Regions from separate parts of the Kocuria sp. KRD140 genome, predicted to be linked through region 2. Evidence: riboswitches for the same ligand, from Rfam matches in the RefSeq annotation. Region 2 holds a riboswitch; each other region holds the start of a gene.
The links. A riboswitch is a leader RNA that binds a small molecule or an ion and turns the genes downstream of it on or off. The one in region 2 is predicted to bind S-adenosylmethionine.
Positions count from the first base shown of each region.

Region 1 (7,190 bases), on a different contig from region 2:
AGGGCTACGCCGTGATCGACAAGATCGGCCCGTCCATGGCCCGCACGGTATGGGGCGATCCGCAGCGCTACCTGTCCTCCTACTGGGCGGCCTACGGCGAGCGCGGTTGGTTCCTGGCCGGGGACGGCGCACGCACCGATGACGAGGGCGACCTCTACATCCTGGGGCGGGTGGACGACGTGATCAACGTGAGCGGGCACCGGTTGTCGACGATCGAGATCGAATCCGCCCTGGTGACCCACCCCCACGTAGTGGAGGCCGGGGCCACCCCGATCCGCGACGCGGTAACGGGCCACGCCATTTTGGCGTGCGTGGTGCTCACGGCGGATGCGCAATCGCTGTCCGCGGACGAGGTCCGCGAGGAGCTGCGCGCGCACGTGGCCCGGGAGATCGGCCCGATCGCCAAACCTCGCGAGGTCATCGTGGTTCCGGATCTGCCCAAGACCCGTTCGGGGAAGATCACACGCCGCCTGCTGACCCAGCTCTACGAGGGCGAGCAGCTGGGCGACCGTTCCTCGCTGCAGAACGAGGAAGCGCTAAACGCGATCGCGGAGGTCTTGGCAGGGCGTGCTTAGCTTGACCACATGAGCTTGTTGCCCCGATCCCACGGCGGTCGCGGCTGGGTCTGGTTGGCGTGTGCGGCCGGGGTCGTGCATGCCGGATTCAGCCTCTACTGGGCTTTGGGCGGGCACTGGTTCCTGGACACCGTGGGGCAGTGGACGGTACGGCTGTCCTACGAGGCACCCCTGGCCGTCGGGCTGGGGCTGGGCATGGTTTCGCTTTTCAAGCTCATGGCGGCCATCATCCCAGTGGCGGAAGCCTACGACAGGGTGCCCTGGCGGCGGTTCTGGCGGGCCACAAGTTGGGTGGGTGCCGCGGTCCTGGTGGTCTACGGCGGGACCAACACGGTGATCAGCAATGCCGTGCTCATCGGGCTCATCCGCCCGGCCACCGGATACGAGCGACTAGCCATGATCGGTCACGCATGGTTGTGGGATCCACTGTTCCTGGTCTGGGGTGCCGCGCTGCTGATCCATCTGTGGCGGTCCCGGCCGGCGCGGACGCGCCCGCACGGCACACGTAAGTCACTTATCGGGAGGTGAACATCCGCACGAAGGAGACGACCGGGGAGCCCACGCCGCCAACTGCGGATGACCACCACCCAGGCTTCTTCCCGATCTGCGGGCATGACCGCGTGTGACCCCGCGAACTGTTATGCCCCGAAGGAACTTCTAAGATGGCTCAGTGATGAATTCCGCCGCGCAGCCCTCGACCGAGCGACCCGTCACCGGCACTACCCGCACGGCCACCGCCCCCGCGGACGCGTCCGTCACTGCCGGGATTGCTGCCGTGGCCGGCGATGCCTGGCAGCGCATGTTCGGGGACACCCACAGCTCCGACCTCAAGCTCGCCATGGCCGCCTCGGGCACCGTGTTGAGCGTGTTCACTGTGGGGCACATGGCCGGGAATATGCAGGTCTACCTAGGCCGGGACCACTACAACGAATACGCCGAGTTCATTCGCACGGTGGGCGCGCCGGTGCTGCCCCGCAACTCCGTGCTGTGGGTCGTGCGTATCGGGTTGATCGGAAGTGCTGCGACCCACGTGTTGGCCGGAACCGAGCTCACGCTGCGGGCCATGAGCGCCGAGGGCCGCACGGTGGCGGATGCGCTCCGGCCCATCACGTGGCGGGTGGGCGCCGCCGCTCAGAAGATACGGAACGGTTTCCCCACCGCGCCTGCCCCGAGCGGGACGCAACGGTACCGGAAAGCGGCGTTCGACGGAGCCTTCCTGGCCAGCCACTTCGACCGCCACGCGCCACGTCAGCGTCCCCGAGGCCGACGCCGCTCCGTCCCCCGAATCATCGCCCGCTCGATGCGCTCCACGGGCGCGGTGCTCGGACTGTTCACGGTGTACCACGTGCTGGACCTGACGGCGGGCGCCCGGCCTGCTGCTTCCGTAAGCCACACCCACGGTGACGCGTACGGCAACCTGGTGGCGAGCCTGTCCCGGCCGTCCGTGGCGGTGTTCTATACGGCCTCGATGGCCGCGCTCGCCGGACACATGATCCATGGCTTGCGGACCGCCGCGATGGACACCGGGGTGACCGGAACCGCGCGACGGGTACGACAGGTGGACACGATCGCTAAGGCCGTGGGCGGCGTCGTCGCCCTGGGGAACGTGAGCATTCCCGTGGCCGTACTGACCAAGGTGGTGCGCTGATGCTGTTGACCGTTCACGTGTGGCGCCAGGCGGGCGAGGACGAGCCCGGTGGCTTCGAGACCGTCCACCCCGTGCAGGCCCGCGAGGACCTGAGCATGCTCGAATTGCTCGATGCCGTCAACGAGACGCTCGAGCGCCAGGGTGCAGAGCCGGTGAGCTTCGACGACGGCTGTCGCGAGGGCATCTGCGGCAAGTGCGGCGTGACCGTGGACGGCGTGGCCCACGGGCCGGAGAAGAACCGGGCCTCGTGCACGCAGTCGCTCAGGGCCTACCGGGACGGGGACGAGATCTTCATCGAGCCCCTGCGCGCGGGAGCGTTCCCGGTCAAGAAGGACCTGTCCGTGGACAAGAAGGCCCTGCGGCGCGTGGCCAAGGAGGCCAAGTTCCCGGTCGCGATGAAGGCGTTGAACACCGCTGGGTGCATCAGCTGCGGCGCGTGCGTGGCCGCGTGCCCCAACGGCTCGGGCCAGCTCTACGTGGGCACGCTGCTCAAGGAACTGCCGCCGCTCGCCAAGACGCCCGAGGAACGCGACGAGCGCTCGAGCAAGGTGCTCGACGCCGCCGAGCACGAGTTCGGCCCGTGCTCCCTGCTGGGCGATTGCACGGAGGTCTGCCCGGCGGGGCTGCCACTCGAGAACCTCACCGCGGTGGCGCGGGAAAACCTGCGCCGGAAGGACCCCGAGAAGTACGGCTGAGTTCCGCCCCGAAGCCAGCGAGCTCACCAGCAGTCGGCGACCCCACGGGCGGGAAGTTCACCGCTTTCACCGCGGGCCCCACCGACCGGGGGCCGAACCGCGGACGGGCGGGTCAGCCCTTGCGCCACCGGGGAAAGGGCAGCCGCAACGGCCCGGCGGGACGCGCGGTGGTGCGGGCCGCCGAGCGTGAGTCCTCGACCACCGTGGCATCCGGGATCCTGCGGGCCAGGGAACGCTGGAACCTGTTCTGCAGCGTGACCTTCGCGGCGGGGCACCCGTGGCGCGCGCCCTCTGAATCAATCGCACCCGCTTTCGGGCGGCTGCGATCCGCACGGTTTGGTCCGTCACCCACGCGCGCGACACAATAGACGCACCATCCCGAGCGGCCGAGAGACCTGGATCCATGACGCCGCAGCAACCCGCAGTGCTCGGCCAACTGCACGGTGCTACCGCCAGGACCGATGGAGTGCTGCGCGGCCCCGGGCAGCTGTCGGACGGGAGCCGTACCCGGCCGACGAGGAGGACATCCATGGCCGAGCACCAGTTCGGTTTCCGCACCCGCGCCCTGCACGCCGGCGGCACCCCGGACGCCGAGCACGGCGCCCGCTCCGTGCCCATCTACCAGACCAGCTCGTTCGTCTTCAAGGACGCCGACGACGCCGCCAACCTGTTCGCGCTGCAGAAGTACGGCAACATTTACTCGCGCATCGGCAACCCCACCGTGGCGGCCTTGGAAGAGCGCATCGCCTCCCTCGAGGGCGGGATCGGGGCGGTCGCCACGTCCTCCGGGATGGCCGCCGAGTTCATCACGTTCGCCGCGCTGTGTGGCCAGGGTGACCACGTGGTGGCCTCGTCCCAGCTCTACGGCGGAACGGTCACCCAGCTGGACGTGACCCTGCGTCGCTTCGGTGTGGAGACCACCTTCGTCCCCGGGACCGAGCCCGCCGACTACAAGGCCGCGATCACCGAACACACCAAGGCCGTGTACACCGAGCTCGTGGCCAACCCTTCCGGGGAGATCGCGGATCTGGAGGGGCTCGCCGCGGTGGCCCACGAAGCAGGCGTGCCGCTCATCGTGGACGCGACGCTCAACACCCCGTACCTGTGCCGCCCGTTCGAGCACGGCGCGGACATCGTGATCCACTCGATCACCAAGTTCCTGGGCGGGCACGGTAACACTCTGGGCGGCGTGGTGGTCGAATCCGGCCGCTTCGACTGGGGCAACGGGAAGTTCCCGGCCATGACCGAACCGGTTCCCTCGTACAACAACGTGACGTGGTGGGGGAACTTCGGTGAGTACGGGTTCCTGACCAAACTGCGTTCGGAGCAGCTGCGGGACATCGGGCCGTCCTTGACCCCGCAGGCCGCGTGGAACCTGCTGCAGGGTGTGGAGACCCTCCCCCAGCGCATGGACGCCCACGTGGCCAACACGCAGGAGGTCGTGCAGTGGCTCGCCACGGATCCACGCATCTCCTACGTCAATTACGCGGGACTCGAGGGCCACCCCCACCACGAACGCGCGCAGAAGTACCTGCCCCACGGCATCGGATCCGTTTTCGCCTTCGGTGTGGCCGGCACGGACGAGTTGAGCGGCCGTGAGGTGGGCGCCCGATTCATCGGGAGCCTGCAACTGGCCTCACACCTGGCCAACATCGGGGACGCCCGCACCCTTGTGCTGCACCCCGCATCCACGACCCACCAGCAGTTGAGCTCCGAACAGCTCGCCGCGGGCGGGGTCAAGGAGGACCTGATCCGGATCTCCGTGGGTCTCGAGGACGCCGCGGACATCCTGTGGGACCTGGACCAGGCACTGAGCGCAGCCAGCGGTAGGAACCGGGACGGCGGCGTCGTCGCCCCCTCCGCCGCGCTCACGGACGCGGCGCGCACCACCCTGGACCAGGACAACAGTGCGGCGGCCTGCGCGCTGCCCGGAGCCGAAGGAGAATAGGTATGAGCACGCAACGCACCTGGGTGGGCCCCAGCGCCCCCGAACGGCTCGGCATCCTCCGAGGCACGCGCTCGATCGCGATCGTGGGGATGTCCAACAAGCCGTCCCGTGCGAGCTACTTCGTGGCCACGTACCTGCAGTCGTCGAGCCCGTACCGCGTGTACTTCGTGAACCCCGTGCTGGACGAGGTGCTGGGCCAGAAGGCCTACCCGTCGCTCGCGGAGCTGCCCGAGGTCCCGGACCTCGTGGACGTGTTCCGCAAGGACGCGGACCTGCCCGACGTGGCTCGGGAGGCCGTGGCCGTGGGCGCCAAGACCCTGTGGCTGCAGCTGGGCTCGTGGAACGAGGAAGCGGCGGCCATCGCGGAGGACGCCGGGCTGGACGTGGTGATGGACCAGTGCGTGAAGATCGAGCACGCGCGCTTCCACGGCGGTCTTCACCTGGCCGGGTTCAACACCGGAGTGATCTCCTCGAAGCGCCAGGTCCTGGCCTGAGACCGGGGCGCGACGGCGCCGGCGCGCCGCTGCCGACGCCGCTGACCGGCCACCCCCGCTGACGCCCGCACCGGAAATCGAATTTCTAGTGGAGTAAAAGCAGATTTGGGCGCGAACCCTGCTTTTACTCAGTTAAATCGCGAGGGCTATCGGCCCTGCGAGTGCGGGTCGCTCAGGGTGGAGTGCACCACGGGTGACCCCATTCGTCCACCTCGAAGCGCGAGTAGTCACCCATGGGTGCGTCGAACGATCCCGCCTCCCCGGAGCACACCAGGACCTCCTGCTGCGGGGCGTCGTCGCGGACGGCGTCCCAACCGGCCACCCAGCTCTCGAGATCTGTCTGCCACTGCTGCGTCACGGGGTGCTCCCTTCGTCGAATGCTCCGCCTCCGAGTATTCCACCGGCCCCTGAGCCGGGAGGTGTCGGCATCATCACGTCACGGGCAGGCCGCTGCCACGTGGCGCGGACGAGCCCACTCCCTATGCTTGACCAGTGGAGAAGACCTGGAATGTGGTCCGAGCCACATGAGAACCGTCCGACCCCCGAGGAGTTGCTCCCGTGTCCGCCAAGAAAACCCTGCAAGTCACCCTGGCCTTCGTGGGCCTGCTGGTGGGTGCCGGTTTCGCCACCGGTCAAGAAGTCATCCAGTACTTTATCTCGTTCGGTGTCTGGGGGCTGGCCGGCGCGGTGGTCTCGGGGATCCTGATGATCGCCGCGGGTGCCGTGATCATCCACATCGGCAGCTACTTCCTGGCGGACGAGCACCGCCGGGTCTTCCGGTCCGTGTCCTCTCCCGTGGTGTCCCGGTTCCTGGACATCGCGGTGAGTCTGACCCTGCTGGCCATGGGCATCGTGATGCTCGCCGGCGCGGGTTCCACACTGGAACAACAGTTCGGGCTGCCCGCGTGGATCGGTTCGGCCATCATGGTGGTGCTCGTGATGGTCACGGGGCTGCTCAACGTCAACAAGGTCACCAACATCATCTCGGCGGTCACCCCGGCGATCTTCGTGGCCGTGATCGTGGCGTTCGGTTACACCCTGACCAAGCTCCCCGTGGATCTCGGATCGCTGCACGAGCTCGCGGTGCAGGCGGGCTCCCCCGTGAGCCCGTGGTGGCTGTCCGCGATCAACTACACGTGCATGGCCCTGATGCTGGGCGTGTCCATGTCCCTGGTGATCGGCGGCAACGCCCTCAACCCGCGCGATGCCGGCTGGGGCGGGCTGCTGGGCGGCGTGGTCTACACCGTTCTTCTGGCCATGAACGCCTTCGCCCTACTCGTGAACTTCGATGCCGTGGGCGGCTCCGAGGTGCCCATGCTCCAGCTCTTCCAGACCATGCACCCCTGGGCCGCACTCGGGATGGTTGTGGTGACGTTCGTGATGATCTACAACACGACCATCAGCATGTTCTACGCCCTGGGTCGCCGGGTCACCGTGAACCACCGCCACCGCTACGTCCCGATTTTCCTGGGCCTGTGCGCGGTGGGTTACGTGGTGAGCCTCGTGGGCTTCGGCACCCTGATGAGCGTGGTCTACCCGATCATCGGGTACGTGGGCATGGTCCTGGTGGTCGTCATGCTGTGGTGGTGGTTCCGTCACCGCGAGGACATCAGCGTGGAGGCCGGGCGCCGCAACCGAATCCGCGCCCTGCTGACCAAGCGTCGCGCGCAGGACAAGGAGTTCTCCGAGTTCAACGAGCACCAGCTCCGGGACGCGGCCCACGATTCCCCCGCGGACGACGACGCCCTCACCGGCGCGATCGACACCCAGGTCCAGCAGGATCTCGCGGACGGCTCGGGCGATTCCCCGAGCCCCTCGCCCGAGCGCGGC
Region 1 covers NZ_JABFAW010000019.1:6,644-13,833, reverse strand. The annotation lists gene J1M36_RS12255 (AMP-binding protein) at 1-575, shown strand, start outside; gene J1M36_RS12250 (DUF3995 domain-containing protein) at 585-1,103, shown strand; gene J1M36_RS12245 (succinate dehydrogenase cytochrome b subunit) at 1,249-2,223, shown strand; gene J1M36_RS12240 (succinate dehydrogenase/fumarate reductase iron-sulfur subunit) at 2,223-2,918, shown strand; SAM riboswitch class I at 3,289-3,386, shown strand; gene J1M36_RS12235 (O-acetylhomoserine aminocarboxypropyltransferase/cysteine synthase family protein) at 3,448-4,866, shown strand; gene J1M36_RS12230 (CoA-binding protein) at 4,869-5,360, shown strand; gene J1M36_RS12225 (hypothetical protein) at 5,533-5,718, opposite strand; gene J1M36_RS12220 (hypothetical protein) at 5,919-7,190, shown strand, end outside.
Region 1: linked by a shared signal. The riboswitch ahead of J1M36_RS12235 (O-acetylhomoserine aminocarboxypropyltransferase/cysteine synthase family protein) and the one ahead of J1M36_RS11605 (bifunctional o-acetylhomoserine/o-acetylserine sulfhydrylase) in region 2 are both predicted to bind S-adenosylmethionine.

Region 2 (7,190 bases):
GAACCCCATGCCCGCACGCTGCGGTGCGCGCACGGACGCGTACGTGTAGCCCTGCGGTAGCGCGAAGCTCAGGGCCATGAGGTCTTCCTCGTACGAACCGTAGCCGTGGAACATGACCACCAAGGGTGTTCCGGCGCGGTCCTGCGGTTCGTTGTTCCAGATCACGTGGGGAGCTTGCTGCATGGTTCCATCCTGACATGCCCACCCGGCACTGCCCGCGGGCCTGAGTCGTTCAGGCGGGTGTGTTAGAAACCGGGTATGGATAAGAGCACGCACTCCCGAGCCCCCTCCGACCCGAAGCACCCTTGGCACCGCATGGTCTCGATCGGCGATTCTTTCACGGAGGGCGTCGGCGATCCCGACGACGCCGTACCCGGCGGTGTGCGCGGTTGGGCCGATCGCGTGGCCGAGGAGCTCGCGCGCCACACCGACGACTTCGCGTACGCCAACCTCGCGATCCGCGGTCGGCTCTTCCAGGGCATCGTGGACGAACAGCTGGAACCGGCCATCGAACTGCGCCCGGACCTCGTGACCATCAGCGCGGGCGGCAACGACATGCTGCGACCCGGTGCGGATCCGGACGACATCGCGGTGCGGCTCGACGCCGTGATCGAGAAACTCGCCGCCACGGGTGCCACGGTCACGATGTTCGACGGCCCGGACATCGGCAACACCCCCGTGCTGCGCAGCATCCGCGGGCGCGTGGCGATCTTCAACGAGAACCTGCGCGTGGTGGCCGCCCGGCACGACGCCGTGATGGTGAACCTCTGGGGACTGCAGCAACTGGGGGAACCTGCCATGTGGGCACCGGACCGGTTGCACTTCTCGCCCCTGGGCCACCAGCTCATCGCGTGCGAGGTCCTGGACTCCCTGGGGGTCGAGCACGACCTGGTCCCCGGCGAGCTCGGGGACCGTCCCGTGCGCACGTGGCGCGAGGCGCGTCGCGAGGACCTCGTGTGGGCCGGGAAGTACCTGGTCCCGTGGGTCGGCCGCCGGATCCGGCGTCGCAGCTCCGGGGACAACATCACCGCCAAGCGCCCTTCGTTCGGGCGCACCACGATCCCCGGTGCGGGCGAGGGCATCCCTGTCGAGGACCGGGAGGCCTGAGCCGGCCCGGGGCCGGGTCACCCAGTCCCGCCAGTCAGGGCCGCGCTCACTGAGGCCGGCCCGTTCCCACCGGGTCTCACCGCTGAAGCCGACCCGTCAGGGCTCCATGCTCAGTCCCGCAGCACGGTCTCCCGCAGCAACATGCCCACCTGCGGGGTCTCGATGAGGAACCCGTCGTGCCCGCTCGGGGACGTGATCGTGTGCAGCTCCTGCTCCCCCGGCAGCGCAGCCACGAGTTCGGCGGATTCCGAGGGGAAGAACAACCGATCGGAGTCCACCGCGGCCACGAGCCACTCGCACCGGGTGCGGGCGAGGACGTCCCGTAGCTCGCCGCGGCCCCGAGCGACGTCGTGCGACATCAAGGTCTCGTTGACACTCAGGTACGAGTTCGCGTCGAAGCGGCCCGCGAGTTTGGACGCCTGGTGGTCCAGGTAGCTCTCCACCTGGTACCGACCGCGGTCCGCGACGTGGGTGGCCTCGGGGTCCTCACGGGGTTGGGGTTCGCGGCCGAAGCGCGTCTCCAGCTCGTGCGCGCTGCGATAGGTGATGTGCGCGATCCGCCGCGCGAGCCCCAGACCCGCCTCCGGGTACTCGCCCGCGTAGTAGTCGCCGCCCCGGAAGTTCGGGTCCTGGCGGATCGCGAGCGACTGTGCCTGTCCCCACGCGAGCTGCTCGGCACCCACGCGCGCGTTGGCCGCGATCACGGCGCACGCGGCCACCCGATCCGGGTGGGACACGGCCCACTCGAGGGCGCGCGCCCCGCCCATGGACCCGCCGATCACGAGCCGCCACCGGGAGACTCCGAGCGCCCGCGCGAGCAGGGCCTCCGCGGTCACCGAGTCCCGCACGGTCACGCGCGGGAAACGCGAGCCCCACGGGACGCCGTCCGGTGCGGGGCTCGCGGGTCCCGTGCTGCCGTAGCACCCACCCAGGATGTTGGCGCACACCACGAAGTAGCGGTCCGTGTCGATCGCGGCACCCGGGCCCACGAGTCCGTCCCACCAACCGTCCGCCGCGGCGGCCGCGCCCTCGGGAGCGCTCGCGGCGTCCTCATGCCCCGCACCACCGCGCGCCACGTGCGTGTCACCCGTGAGCGCGTGCTCGATCAGCACCGCGTTGGAACCGTCCGCCGCGAGCTCGCCCCACGTCTCGTACGCGAGGTGCACGTCCGGCAGCCGGAACCGGGACTCGAGCACGAGCTCGCCGAGTTCGGCCCGCCGTACGACGCCGTCGCGCCGCGTGCGCGGCCCGTTGCCCACGACCGTCATGGTCAGTTCCCCGTGTCCTCCGCCGACGACGCCGCGTCGCCGGCAGCGTCGCCGCGCGCACCCACCGCGGCGAATCCGGACTCGAGGTCCGCGAGGATGTCGTCGATGCCCTCGACACCCACGGACAGCCGCACGAATCCCGGTTCCACGCCGGCCGCGAGCTGCTCCTCGTCCTTGAGCTGGGCGTGCGTCGTGGAGGCGGGGTGGATCACGAGGGAGCGCACGTCACCGATGTTCGCCACGTTGGAGTGCAGGCTCAGGGCGTCCACGAACGCGACACCGGCGTCCCGGCCGCCGTCGAGCACGAAACCGAGCACCGACCCGGCACCCTTGGGCGCGTACTTCAGGGCGCGGTCGTGCCAGCGCGAGGACTCCAGACCGGCGTAGGACACCGAGCGCACCTCGGGGCGGGCCTCGAGCCACTCGGCGACCTTCTGCGCGTTGGCCACGTGACGTTCCATGCGCAACGACAGCGTCTCGATGCCCTGCTCGATCAAGAACGCGTTGAACGGAGAGATCGAGGTCCCCAGATCGCGCAGCAACTGCACGCGCGCTTTGAGGATGTACGAGAGGTTGACGCCGAAGGCCCCGTCGGCACCGAGATCGCGGGCGTAGACGAGTCCGTTGTACGTCTCGTCCGGTTGGTTGAAACCGGGGAAGCGCTCAGGGTCCCGCGAGTAGTCGAACGCTCCGGTGTCCACGATGAACCCGCCGATCGCCGTGCCGTGGCCGCCCAGGAACTTGGTGGCCGAGTGCAGCACGATGTCCGCGCCCCACTCGATGGGCCGCACCAAGTAGGGCGTGGCGATCGTGTTGTCCACGATGAGCGGGACACCCGCCTCGTGGGCGATCCCGGCGATCGTCTCGATGTCGAGCACGTCGTTGCGGGGGTTCGGGATGGATTCACCGAAGAACGCCACGGTGTTCTCGCGCACCGCGTCCCGCCACTGCGCGGGATTGTCCGGGTCCGAGACGAACGTGGTCTCCACGCCCATGCGCGGCAGCGTGTGCTTGAGCAGGTTGTACGACCCGCCGTACAGGGACGGGCTGGCCACCACGTGGGTTCCGGCGCCGCCCAGGTTGAGGATCGCGAGCGTGGCCGCGGCCTGTCCGGAGGAGACCATCAGGGCCCCCACGCCGCCCTCGAGGGACGCGACCCGGTGCTCCACGACCTCCGTGGTGGGGTTGGTCAGGCGCGAGTAGATGGGACCCATCTCCTCGAGCGCGAACCGGGCCGCCGCCGTGCGGGCGTCCGGGAACACGAAGGACGTGGTCTGGTGGATCGGCAGGGCGCGCGACCCGGTCACAGGGTCGGGGTTCTGGCCCGCGTGGATCTGTCGGGTCTCGAACGACCAGCCCTGGGGATTGTCGGGGGTGGGAGCGGTGCTCATGGCCGTACTCCTTCTCGGAAGGATCAGGGGTCCGGTGGCGATCCGCACGGTGCCCGTGCTGTGACCGGGCACCAATGACCCGCGCTTGCCGCACGACGTCGGTCGACGCCACGGCCAGGTCCTCACCCAGGGCACCCCACCGCGGAAGGGAGGGTTGCCGGTCAGCTAGCTGGGGCTTCGCGCTGACTCTCGTGACCTATTACCTCATTGTCCGAACCCGGCGGGGCGGGAGTCAAGCCGGGGACGCTGCGAGCGGGCTCGGGGTCAGTGGCCGCTCGTTCCTGCTGTTCCATCTCCCGGGTGTGCAGTTCCCGGTCCTTCGTCTCACGTGGATGGAAGTAGAACAGACCCGTGAGCACCGCGATCACGAACACCGCGAGCATCACGAAGAACAACGGCCCCACACCGGTCAGGTAGATGACGGGGATGGCCAGCGCCGTGACCAACCCGCCCCCGAAGAACGGTTCGAACACCAGCTGCTTGTCACCGAACGCCTCGAACACCGGGTCTTGGCCTCCGGGTCCACCACGCGCATGAGGATCAGCCCGGTGGCGGTCACACCCATGGACGGGTGGAAGTCACCGATACCGCGCCCGAACCAATAGCGACCGATGATGCGGGGTGCCAACCACAGGAAAATGGCCACGTTGAACGCGATGCCGACCACCGCCAGGATGGTGAACGCCGCCAACCACGGCCGCGATGGACATGTGCCGGGAGAACGGTTCCACGGAGGACGGGCGGCTGGTCATGGTGCCGGCGGGGTAGTACTCGTCGCTGCGGAACAGGCTCTGGACCCAACCCACCTTGACGCGCACGAACTTCCCCAGGAACAGGGCGACTCGGAGGATCAGGAGTGTGAAACCGACGGCATTTGCGGACACGGGAACCACCTCGTAGTGATCGGGATCGATATCGGTCTCAGGTCATATAGCGAGGGTTCGGTCGGAGACTCCCCGGCTGATGCTGCGAACTCCAGCCTCTGAGACGCGCGTCTCGTTGACCTGGACCAACACAGTCCCCGCCCGAATCAGCCGTCCCGATGCCAGGTCTCGGGAGGTGCGGAGAGCCGGCCCTGCCCACCGGACCGGGCGGCGCAGGTCACACACTCGCCGGGCTCGCGCTCGATTTGGTGGCCCGTGTGGCCGGTGCCACCATGGCGTCATGAACTTGGATCACGTTTCCTTCGCGGCTCAGCCCGACGGCCTCGAGGCCACCACCGAACGCATCGCGAACCGGTTGGGGATCGAACCGGTCAAGGGCGGTGTGCACCCCCGTTTCGGCACCCGGAACATGATCCTGCCGCTCACCGACCACCAGTACGTGGAGGTCGTCACGGTGCTCGAGCACCCCGCCGCGGAGAAGGCGCCGTTCGGTCAGGCCGTCCGTGCCCGTTCCGACGCCGGCGGCGGCTGGCTCGGCTGGGTCGTAGAGGTCCCCGACCTCGCGCCCTTCGAGGCCAAGCTGGGCCGCCCCTCCGTGCCCGGTGGCCGGTTGTTCCCCGACGGTCGGCAGCTCGAATGGCATCAGATCGGCGTGAAGGGTTTGATCTCCGACCCGCAGTTGCCGTTCATGGTGCACTTCGATTCCGAGGACGAGATGCACCCGTCCCAGGCGCGGATCACGGACGTCCGGTTGAGCGGGATGGAGATCGCCGGCTCCCCCGACCGCGTCACGGAGTGGCTCGGCGGTCCCGTGGAGGACGTCCTGGGCTCGCTGGACGTCACCTGGTGCGCCCCCAACGGCACCCCCGGGGTCATGGCCGTCTCGTTCGACACCCCGGACGGCACCGTCACCATTTGATCTGGTTCCCTTCGGTGCGGCCGACGACGCCGCTCCGCCCGGTCTCCGGCATCAGCCCGCGAGCAGTTGCGGGGCCAGGAAGCCCACGGTGTCCAGGAGGGCGTGGGCGATCAGCAGCGGCATGAGTCGACCGCCGCGGCGGTAGAGCCACACGAACACGAGTCCCATGACCAGGTTCCCGAGCGTGGGTCCGAACCCCTGGTACAGGTGATAGCTGGCCCGCGCCACCGCGGAGGCCACCGCCACGAGCCACCACGACCATCCGAGGGATCGCAAGCGCTCGCACAGGAACGCCACCACGATCATCTCTTCCACGATCGAGTGGCGCAGCGCGGAGAGCACGAGCAAAGAAACCGCCCACCAGGTCTGCTCCATGGTGGATGTGGTGATCTGCGCGGTGATCTCCAGGGACCGGCCCACCTGATAGAGCACCAGGGTGCCGCCGCCCATCACCGCGAACAAACCCATTCCCCACAGCGTGTCCCACACGGGTCTGCGCCCATCCACCCCGATCCTGCACAGCACGCCGGGGATCCCCCGCGCCACCCCGGCCATGAGGTACAGGGCCAGCAGCACGGGGACGAGCGCGAAGCCGATGCCCGTGAGCTGACGCAACGCGTCGATCAGGGGGACGCTGCTCAGGGGCCGGTTGAGCGTCGTCGTGGTGTCGGCCAGCGAGGACCGCATGAGCACCTCGGCCAGATCCAGCACGGCGTAGACCGCGGACGCCCCGAGGGACACGCCGAGCACCAGGACGATCTGAAGCCACGTGTCGGCGCGCGACATGCCGCGCTGCGAAGGGGTGGGAGTCTGCACGGGACCATTGTGGCCGCTCGCGAGCGGGACCACGTCTGCGCGTCCCCACCCGTCCCTAGACTGTGGGCATGACTTCCGAGCAGCTGTCCTATCCCGTGGCCCCGAGCCGCCCGGTGGAACGCACGTTCCACAGGCACACCTTCGCCGATCCCTACGAGTGGCTCCGGGACAAGGACTCCCCCGAGGTGCGCTCGCACCTGGACGCCGAGAACGCCTACGCGGAGGCCACGACCGAGGATCTGGCGCCCCTGCGCGAGCGGATCTACGGGGAGATCAAGGACCGCACGCTCGAGACGGACCTGTCCGTGCCGTCGCGTCGCGGGGACTGGTGGTACTTCACGCGCACGGTCGAGGGCGGCGCCCACCAGATCTTCTGCCGCGTCCCGGTCACCGACCCCGCGCAGTGGACACCGCCCACCGTGGAACCGGGCACCGCACTGGACGGCGAACAAACCCTCCTGGACGCTAACGCCGCATCCCAGGAGCACGACTTCTACGCGCTGGGCGCCTTCAGCGTGTCGGAGGACGGCTCCAGGTTGGCCTGGTCCGAGGACACCGCAGGTGACGAACGGTTCACGATCCAGGTCAAGGATCTCGCCACGGGACAACTGCTCGCGGACCGGATCGAGCAGACCTCGTACGGCGCGTTCCTCACACCGGACGCCTCCCAGCTGATCTACATCGTCGTGGACGAGTCGTGGCGGCCGTGGCGCGTGTACCGGCACGTCATCGGCCGGGACGCATCCTCCGACGAGCTGCTGTTCCAGGAGGACGACCCCGGCCTGTGGCTCGGGGCCGAGCTCTC
Region 2 covers NZ_JABFAW010000009.1:637,092-644,281, reverse strand. The annotation lists gene J1M36_RS11620 (alpha/beta hydrolase) at 1-183, opposite strand, end outside; gene J1M36_RS11615 (SGNH/GDSL hydrolase family protein) at 259-1,107, shown strand; gene J1M36_RS11610 (homoserine O-acetyltransferase) at 1,218-2,375, opposite strand; gene J1M36_RS11605 (bifunctional o-acetylhomoserine/o-acetylserine sulfhydrylase) at 2,378-3,766, opposite strand; SAM riboswitch class IV at 3,843-3,963, opposite strand; gene J1M36_RS11600 (hypothetical protein) at 3,928-4,269, opposite strand; gene J1M36_RS11595 (hypothetical protein) at 4,345-4,650, opposite strand; gene J1M36_RS11590 (VOC family protein) at 4,931-5,569, shown strand; gene J1M36_RS11585 (CPBP family intramembrane glutamic endopeptidase) at 5,621-6,385, opposite strand; partial or broken gene J1M36_RS11580 (S9 family peptidase) at 6,454-7,190, shown strand, end outside.

Region 3 (7,190 bases), 520 kb from region 2:
GGCGTCAAGATCCGCATTGAGGTCCGCGAGCAGCTGCGCCTTCTGGGTCTCGTCCAGGTGGGCGGGGTCCGCGCCCGGGAAGTACGTGCGACCGAGCTGGTCGTGGTCCGCCCCGAGGTCACGCAGGAAATTCACCTTCTGGAAGGCCGCTCCCAGCCGCCGGGCCGTGGCCCGCAGCATGTCCCGCTGCTCAGGGGTGTCCGCCCGTGTGCCGGGCATGTCCATGAACACCTCGAGGCACATGAGTCCCACGACCTCCGCGGAACCGTAGATGTACGACTCGAGCGACGCGCCGTCGTGCTCGGCCACGTCCAGGTCGGCGCGCATGGATGCGAAGAACGGTTCGGTCAGCTCCCGCCCGAAACCGTGACGGCGGGCGACGTCCGCGAAGCCGTGGATCACCAGGTCCGTGGCGAATCCCGTGGCCAGGGCCGAGTTCACAGCCGCTTCGTACCCGTCCAGGGCGGTGCGCACGCGGGCGGCTTCGAGGCCCGCGGCGCCCGCGGTGCCGTCCACGACCTCGTCCGCGACGCGTACAAGCGCGTAGATCCCCGCGATGTCCCGGCGCACGGCGGGCGGCAGAGTGCGGCACGCCAGCGAGAAGGAGGTGGAGTACCGGCCGATGACCGACCCGGAGGCCGCGAGGGCCGTGGCGGTGTACAGGCGAAGCGACGCGAGGGGCGGCGCGTCCGAATCCGGCATGGGGGTCCTCACTACGAGTGTCTGTTCAGGACGTGGTGGCACAGCGCGACGAGCTGATCGCGCTGCGCCGCGGGCAGGGGCAGTTCGTCCAGGGTGGTCCGGGCGCGGTCCACGAGATCCGTGGCCAGTTCCACGGCCACGTCCTTGGCGCCGGAGGCCGTGAGCGCTTCCCGCGCGTGATGCACCGTGGTGCGTTCCGCCGCGAGGTCCCTGAGGACCCGGCGGACCGTGGGTACCCCCATCCCGTGGGCGGTGAGCACGGTGGCCTTGCCCGAACGTAGATCCGCGTCCACCGATTTGCCGGTCAGTCCCGGGTCACCGAACGTCCCCAGGACGTCGTCCACCACCTGGTACCCCACGCCCAGCATGGCACCGGCCTGGGCCAGCCGCTCCGCGACGTCCGCGGGAGCACCCGCGAGCAGTGCGCCAGCCCGCAGCGGGGCCTCGAACGAATACGTGGCGGTCTTGAGCCGCTCCATGTCCAGGATGTCCTGCACCCCGGGGTGCTCGGCGCCGAATCGATGCAGGGACAACAGCACATCATCCAGCTCCCCGGCCGCGGAGGCGGTCACGGCGTCGAACACCACGTCCGCCACGGCGCGACACCGCGCGAGGTCCGATGCGCACGTGGTCGCGAGCCGCAGTGCCCCTGCCAACAACAGGTCCCCCGCGAGGATCGCCGCCGAGGCCCCCGCGTGTTCCGCTTCGTGCTCGGGTGCGCCGGCGCGGGCCGCGTCACGGCGGAACAGCTCTCCCACCGTGGGCATGCCCCGGCGCAGCCAGTCGCGGTCCACCACGTCGTCGTGGACCAGCAGGGCCGCGTGCAGCATCTCGAACGACGCCGCCAGGCGCACGCACTCGGGGTCCGGCACCTCTGTCTCCCGGTCGCCCGCCGTGTGGTTCCCGTCTCCGGCCGCATCGCGCACACCCGGCGTCTCCGCGGCATCCCCGGCGTCCGGCGCGACGAGCAGGTCAGGCGCGCTCGATCCATCCCCCGCGCCCCCGGCGAAGGAGGACCACGCGATCCACGTCAGTCGCGGCCGGATGAGCTTGCCGCCCACCATGTGCTCGCGTACCCGCTCCCACAGCACCCCGAAACCCGGGCTCGTGGGAACTCGATTCGCGGGGGCCGCGAAGAACGCGTCCAGCTCTTCCCCCACGGCGGTGCGGAAACGGCACCAGGCGGCGTCGTCGGCGGGGGCGACACTCGGGGAGGCCCCAGGATCGGCAACGGACGGGATCCCGGGAGCCGCTCGGTGGGATTCACGGGACCGGGCGGTGCGTACGCGTTCGGTCATGACCCACCCGCCCCGGGATCGTCCTGGGACGCCTGGTCCGCGCGCCCACGCAAGTCTTCCAAGTACTCCTCCAGACGGGACTCGGTACCTCTCAGGAACCGGAGGACGGCCTCACGCCCGGGCTCGTCCAGGGCGTCGAGCTCGTCCTCGACCATCCCGATTACCGGCACGACGTGCTCCCGGGTCCGCTCCCTGGACGAGGTCACCGCGCGCACAGTCATCCGGCGTTGATCCCCCTCCACGGGCTCCCGGACCACGTGACCCGCGCGCACCAGTCGGTCCACCACCGCGGTCGCGGAGGCCGTCGTGATGTGCAGCGCGTGAGCCAGTTCCGTAGGCCCCATGGAATGGACTATGAGCATGGCCATGGCCGCGTAATCGGTTCCCTTGAGCCCCAAGATGCGGCGGATCTCGTACGCGATCTCCGCGTTGAGCACGACCACCCGGCGCAGCGCACGCGACTGCGGGCTCACCGGCCCGTACCACGTTGCACTGCTCTCCATCGCGTTCCTCGCGTTGTGGATAACTAGACAATCTAGTAAACATCATGCTGCACGTGCGGGGGACGTGTCCAACCATGTCACGCGGGTGGAAAACGTTGTCCGCACCTGCCTTGTAGCAGTCATCGGCCGAGAACGCCCTGTCCTCAGCGGGTGATGGACGCGCCCCGTAGTGTCACATCAGACTGCGCAGGGCCCGTAGGACCGCCCCGCCGTAACCACCGTCGAACCTGATCGCATGCACCAGCAGCGGCGGCAACTGGTACCACGGCACCCGGTCGTGCCAGCCGTCCGCGAGGGGGTAGGCGTCGTCGTACGCCGCGAAGCATTCCCGCCCGAAACCGCCGAAGAGCTGCATCATGGCCAGGTCGTACTCGCGGTGTCCGTAGAACGAGGACGGATCGATGAGCCAGTTCGTCCCGTTGCGATCCACCACGCGGTTGCCTGCCCACAGGTCACCGTGCAGCAGGCTCGGGGGTTCGGGAGGGCCCGCGAGTTCGTCCGCTCGCGGCGCCAAGCGCGCCAGCAGGTCCGACGCCGCGGGGTCCAGGTGTCCCGCGTCGATCGCCGCGCGCAGCAACGGCTCGATGCGGCGGTGTAACAGGAAGTCGGCCCAGTCGTCCGTGGGCGTGAGATCCACCGGGAACGAGCCGATGCGTTCCGGCAGCTCCGCCGAGAGCCACCCGACGTGCGGGGCTCGCGCGCGGTGGATGGCCGCGAGACCAGCACCCATGCTGCGTTCCGTGGCACGGTCCTGCCGTCCGGGACCCTCGTCGATCCACTCGAGCACCAGGGCCTCATCGCCCACGTGATGCACCCTGGGCACCCGCACCTCGGCGGGGGCGACGGCGCGCAGCGCTTCGAGTCCCGCCGCCTCCAACGCCAACACACCCGCCGGGGCACCCGGCATGGTCTTGGCGAACAGGGGCCCGTCCGGGGTCTCGAGCCAGTAGGCGCGGGCGGTGTCCCCGCCGCTCAGGGGACGGGCATCGCTCACGCGCAGGTCCGCGACAATCTCACCGGGAAGCTCATCGATGGTGGCCATGCGTCTTGTCTACACCATGCCGCACTGCGCACCACCCCGGACGACTCAGTGGCCACAGTGGAACGCGTGGTGGACGGGGACACCCTGGACGCCACGATCGCGGGGAAGTCCACGCGGGTGCGGCTGCTGAACATCAATACCCCGGAGGTCGCGCGGGACGGTCAGCCCGGCGAGTGCCTCGCGGACGAGGCCACGGCCAAGCTTGAGGACCTACTGCCCAAGGGATCCACGATCCACCTGGACTACGACGTGGAACGCACGGACCGCTACGGCCGCACCCTCGCCCGAGTGACCCGCGACGACGACGGGTTGAACGTCAACCAGGCACTCGTCAAGGCGGGCCTGGCAACGCCCATGACCGTGGGCGCCAACAGCACGTACCGGCGAGAGATGGACAGCGCGTACAACGTCGCCCAGGCCATGCAGGTCGGTTTCTTCGACCCGAAGCAGGACTGCGCGCCGCCGGGGGAATCCGCATCCCCCGGCACCACAACTCCGAGCACCGCGAGCCCGAGCGCGACGCCGAGTCCCACCTCGTCCTCCACGCCCACTCCCACGCCGACGCTCGAGGCGCCTCCCGCGGTCGTGGAGGACGAGGTCGCCGTGGGCGATCCGGCACCCCAACCCAATCCCGCTCCGCAACCGAACTACAACTACAACCCCGCCCCCGCGCAGCCCGCGGCACCTCAGCTACCGGCCGCGCCCCGGGTACCTGCTGCCCCGCAGCTGCCGGCGGCACCCCACGTGCCCCCGGCTCCCGAGAGTGATGGCGGTTATCCCGGTTACACCGGCCCCCGGTGCTACGAACCGGGAGGAAAGGTCTGGCACCCATGCTGAGTTGCTGATGACACGCCAAGGCGCGCCCACCCGGTCGGTTAACCGGGTGGGCGTCCCTGTTTTTCGCCGCGCTTTGGTCACGCGGGTGCACCGGCGAGCCGCCGGATGCACGGCGGCCCGAACTCAGGGTTCGTGACGACCGGGGTTGGCGGTCGCGCTGCGCAAGGGGGACGGCGTCGTCGTCGGAGCGGGTGCCTGCGAGGACGCGGACCCGCCCGCGGCCGGCGCCGCGGCTATCGAGCGCGAGACCCAGTTCTCGGGTCCCAACTCGGGCATCTTCATGTCCTGCACGTCGTGGGGCAGGATGACCACGGCAGGGCCCAGGTGCCCCCGTGCGGTCCATTCCGCCCGCTTGGGAAGACGAGCGCGGCGGGAGGCCGGCGGTTCCGTCATCGTTCGTGGGCCTCGTCACGGGGCTGTGCTACGCTTACTCGTAACAAAGGATCATGAGTCCCGGTGCGAAGCTCTGGCTAGCCGGGCGGCAACCCTCCAGCTGTAGTGGGGTGCCCCAGATGAGGATCCGGCCGCCGCGCAACCGCGTGGTCGGCAAGTACGGCGCTCGGAGCTCGTCCTCCGGCGTCCTAAGGCCGGAGGATTTTTTATATGCCCGCACCCCTCGCAGCGTCAGAACCCGCGCCCGTGACTGGCCCGCCCACGGGGACGTCCTGGCTGGTCCGGCGCCCGCGCCGCTCCACGCTCGTCTCGTTCGAAGTGTTCCCGCCGCGGCCCACCGCGGACCCGGACACTGTGTGGCGCAACATCGACGCCATGGCCCAGGCCGGGCCGGATTTCTTCTCCGTCACCCACGGTCACGCCGGCCATCACGGCGTCTCCCGCGAGGCGCTGCGCCACCTGCGCCGCACGACCAAGACCCCGGTCATGGCGCACTTCACGTGCGGTGGCACGGACCGCGCGGGTCTCGAGCGCGCCGTGGACCAGTTGCTGGACGACGGCGTTCGCGACCTCCTCGCGCTGCGCGGCGACCCGCCCCTGGGTACCGGGGAATGGCGGACCCCCGCGGGTGGCCTGGGCCGGGCCTCCCAACTGGTGGAGCTGATCCGGGACGTCGAACGACGTCGCTTCGGCACCGGGTTCCGCCCGGGTCAGCGACCGCTGTCCGTGTCGGTGGCGTGCTACCCGTCCCCCGCGCGAGGCCGCGACTTCGAGGCGGATCTCGCGTCCCTGTGGGACAAGCAGGAGGCCGGTGCGGACTACGCGATCACGCAGGTGCTCTACGAACCCGAGGACTACGCCACGTTCCTGGAACGCGCGCGCTCGGAGGGCATCCACATCCCCGTGGTCGCCGGGCTCATGCCGCTGAGCAACCCGCAACGGTTGCAGCGCATGACCGAGATCACCGGGGTCCGGGTCCCGGAACGCCTCACCCGGTTCCTGCGCGCCGACACTCCTGAGGAACTGCGCCACCGAGGGGTCGCGGCCACCCTGTCCCTGATCGACGACCTCATGGATCTGGGCTGCGCCGGTTTCCACCTGTACACGTTCAACCGCCCCGAGGCGGCGCTGACCATCCTGGAGCACCTGCGGGTCCGGGATGCCGCACGCGAATACCGAGGCCGCAGCCCCGCGGCCTGACCGCCGCACCAGCCCCGACCGACCCGTGAACCGATCGTGTTGGCTTCGACCGCCACATCCGGGCAGGCCGAAAATCGTTCGTAGCGGCACCACCCACGCTGACGTTCCCCTTACCCCGCCGCGCCGGAGCACACCCGTTGCCGCGGCTCATCACACCCCCTAACCGCCATACCCCACACCAGCTCCGAGGAGTTCCCATGAGCACCCAGCCCGTCCCGTTCCCCGCCGCCACGATCCTGGGCTACCCCCGCATCGGCCCCGACCGCGAGCTCAAGCGCGCACTCGAGTCCTATTGGAAGGACCCGCAACAGCACCCCGCCACCACCGTGCTGGACACCCTCGCCCGGTTGCGTGAGCGCACCGCCACGCGATTGTCCGAACTCGGCCTCACCGCGGATCACGCTGTGCCGTCCGAGGGGTTCGCGGTGGACCACGTCCTGGACACGTCCCTGGCGCTGGGCGCGGTTCCCGCGCGGTTCATCGCGGACGGCTACGAGCCCGCCGCCCCGGACACGCCCCGCGGGATCGAGCTGATCACGGCGTTGTCCCGCGGCACCGATCGGTTGGAGCCGCTCGAGATGACCAAGTGGTTCGACACCAACTACCACTACTACGTACCCGAGATCGGCCCGGACACCCCGTTGCGTGCGAACCCCGAGAGTCTCGTGTCCCGCTACCGGACCACCCTCGGGACCACCGGGATCACCACCCGCCCGGTCCTCGTGGGCCCCGTGAGCCTGCTCTTGCTCTCACGCCCCGAGACCACCGATGCCGTCGCAAGTCACCCCCTGCAGCGCCTCGACGACGTCGTGGCCGAATACGCCGCGATCCTGCGAGCCCTGGCTGAGGCCGGCGTCGAATGGGTGCAACTCGACGAGCCGGCCCTCGCCGCGGACGGGTGGAGCGTGGAACGCACCGAACTCGTGGCCGCCCTCGAGAGCGCCTACACCCAACTTTCGAACGAGCAACAGCGCCCCGCGATCCTCGTGACCGTGGGCTACGGCGATGCCGGCGAGGACGCCCAGCTCGCCCTGGCCCACACGAACGTCGACGCCCTGGCCATCGACCTCGACCGCGGGGACGTCCCCGGCAAGAAGGCACTCGAGGCATGGGGCGAACGCCCCGTCGTGGGCGGCGTCGTGGGCGGACGCACCGTGTGGCGCACCGACCTCGCGCGCGCCGTCGAGACCCTGGACCGGCTGCGCGCCGCGGCCC
Region 3 covers NZ_JABFAW010000009.1:112,517-119,706, reverse strand. The annotation lists gene J1M36_RS09340 (phytoene/squalene synthase family protein) at 1-702, opposite strand, end outside; gene J1M36_RS09335 (polyprenyl synthetase family protein) at 714-2,000, opposite strand; gene J1M36_RS09330 (MarR family transcriptional regulator) at 1,997-2,503, opposite strand; gene J1M36_RS09325 (fructosamine kinase family protein) at 2,676-3,545, opposite strand; gene J1M36_RS09320 (thermonuclease family protein) at 3,594-4,382, shown strand; gene J1M36_RS09315 (hypothetical protein) at 4,506-4,775, opposite strand; SAM riboswitch class IV at 4,825-4,941, shown strand; gene J1M36_RS09310 (methylenetetrahydrofolate reductase) at 4,986-5,975, shown strand; gene metE (5-methyltetrahydropteroyltriglutamate--homocysteine S-methyltransferase) at 6,173-7,190, shown strand, end outside.
Region 3: linked by a shared signal. The riboswitch ahead of J1M36_RS09310 (methylenetetrahydrofolate reductase) and the one ahead of J1M36_RS11605 (bifunctional o-acetylhomoserine/o-acetylserine sulfhydrylase) in region 2 are both predicted to bind S-adenosylmethionine.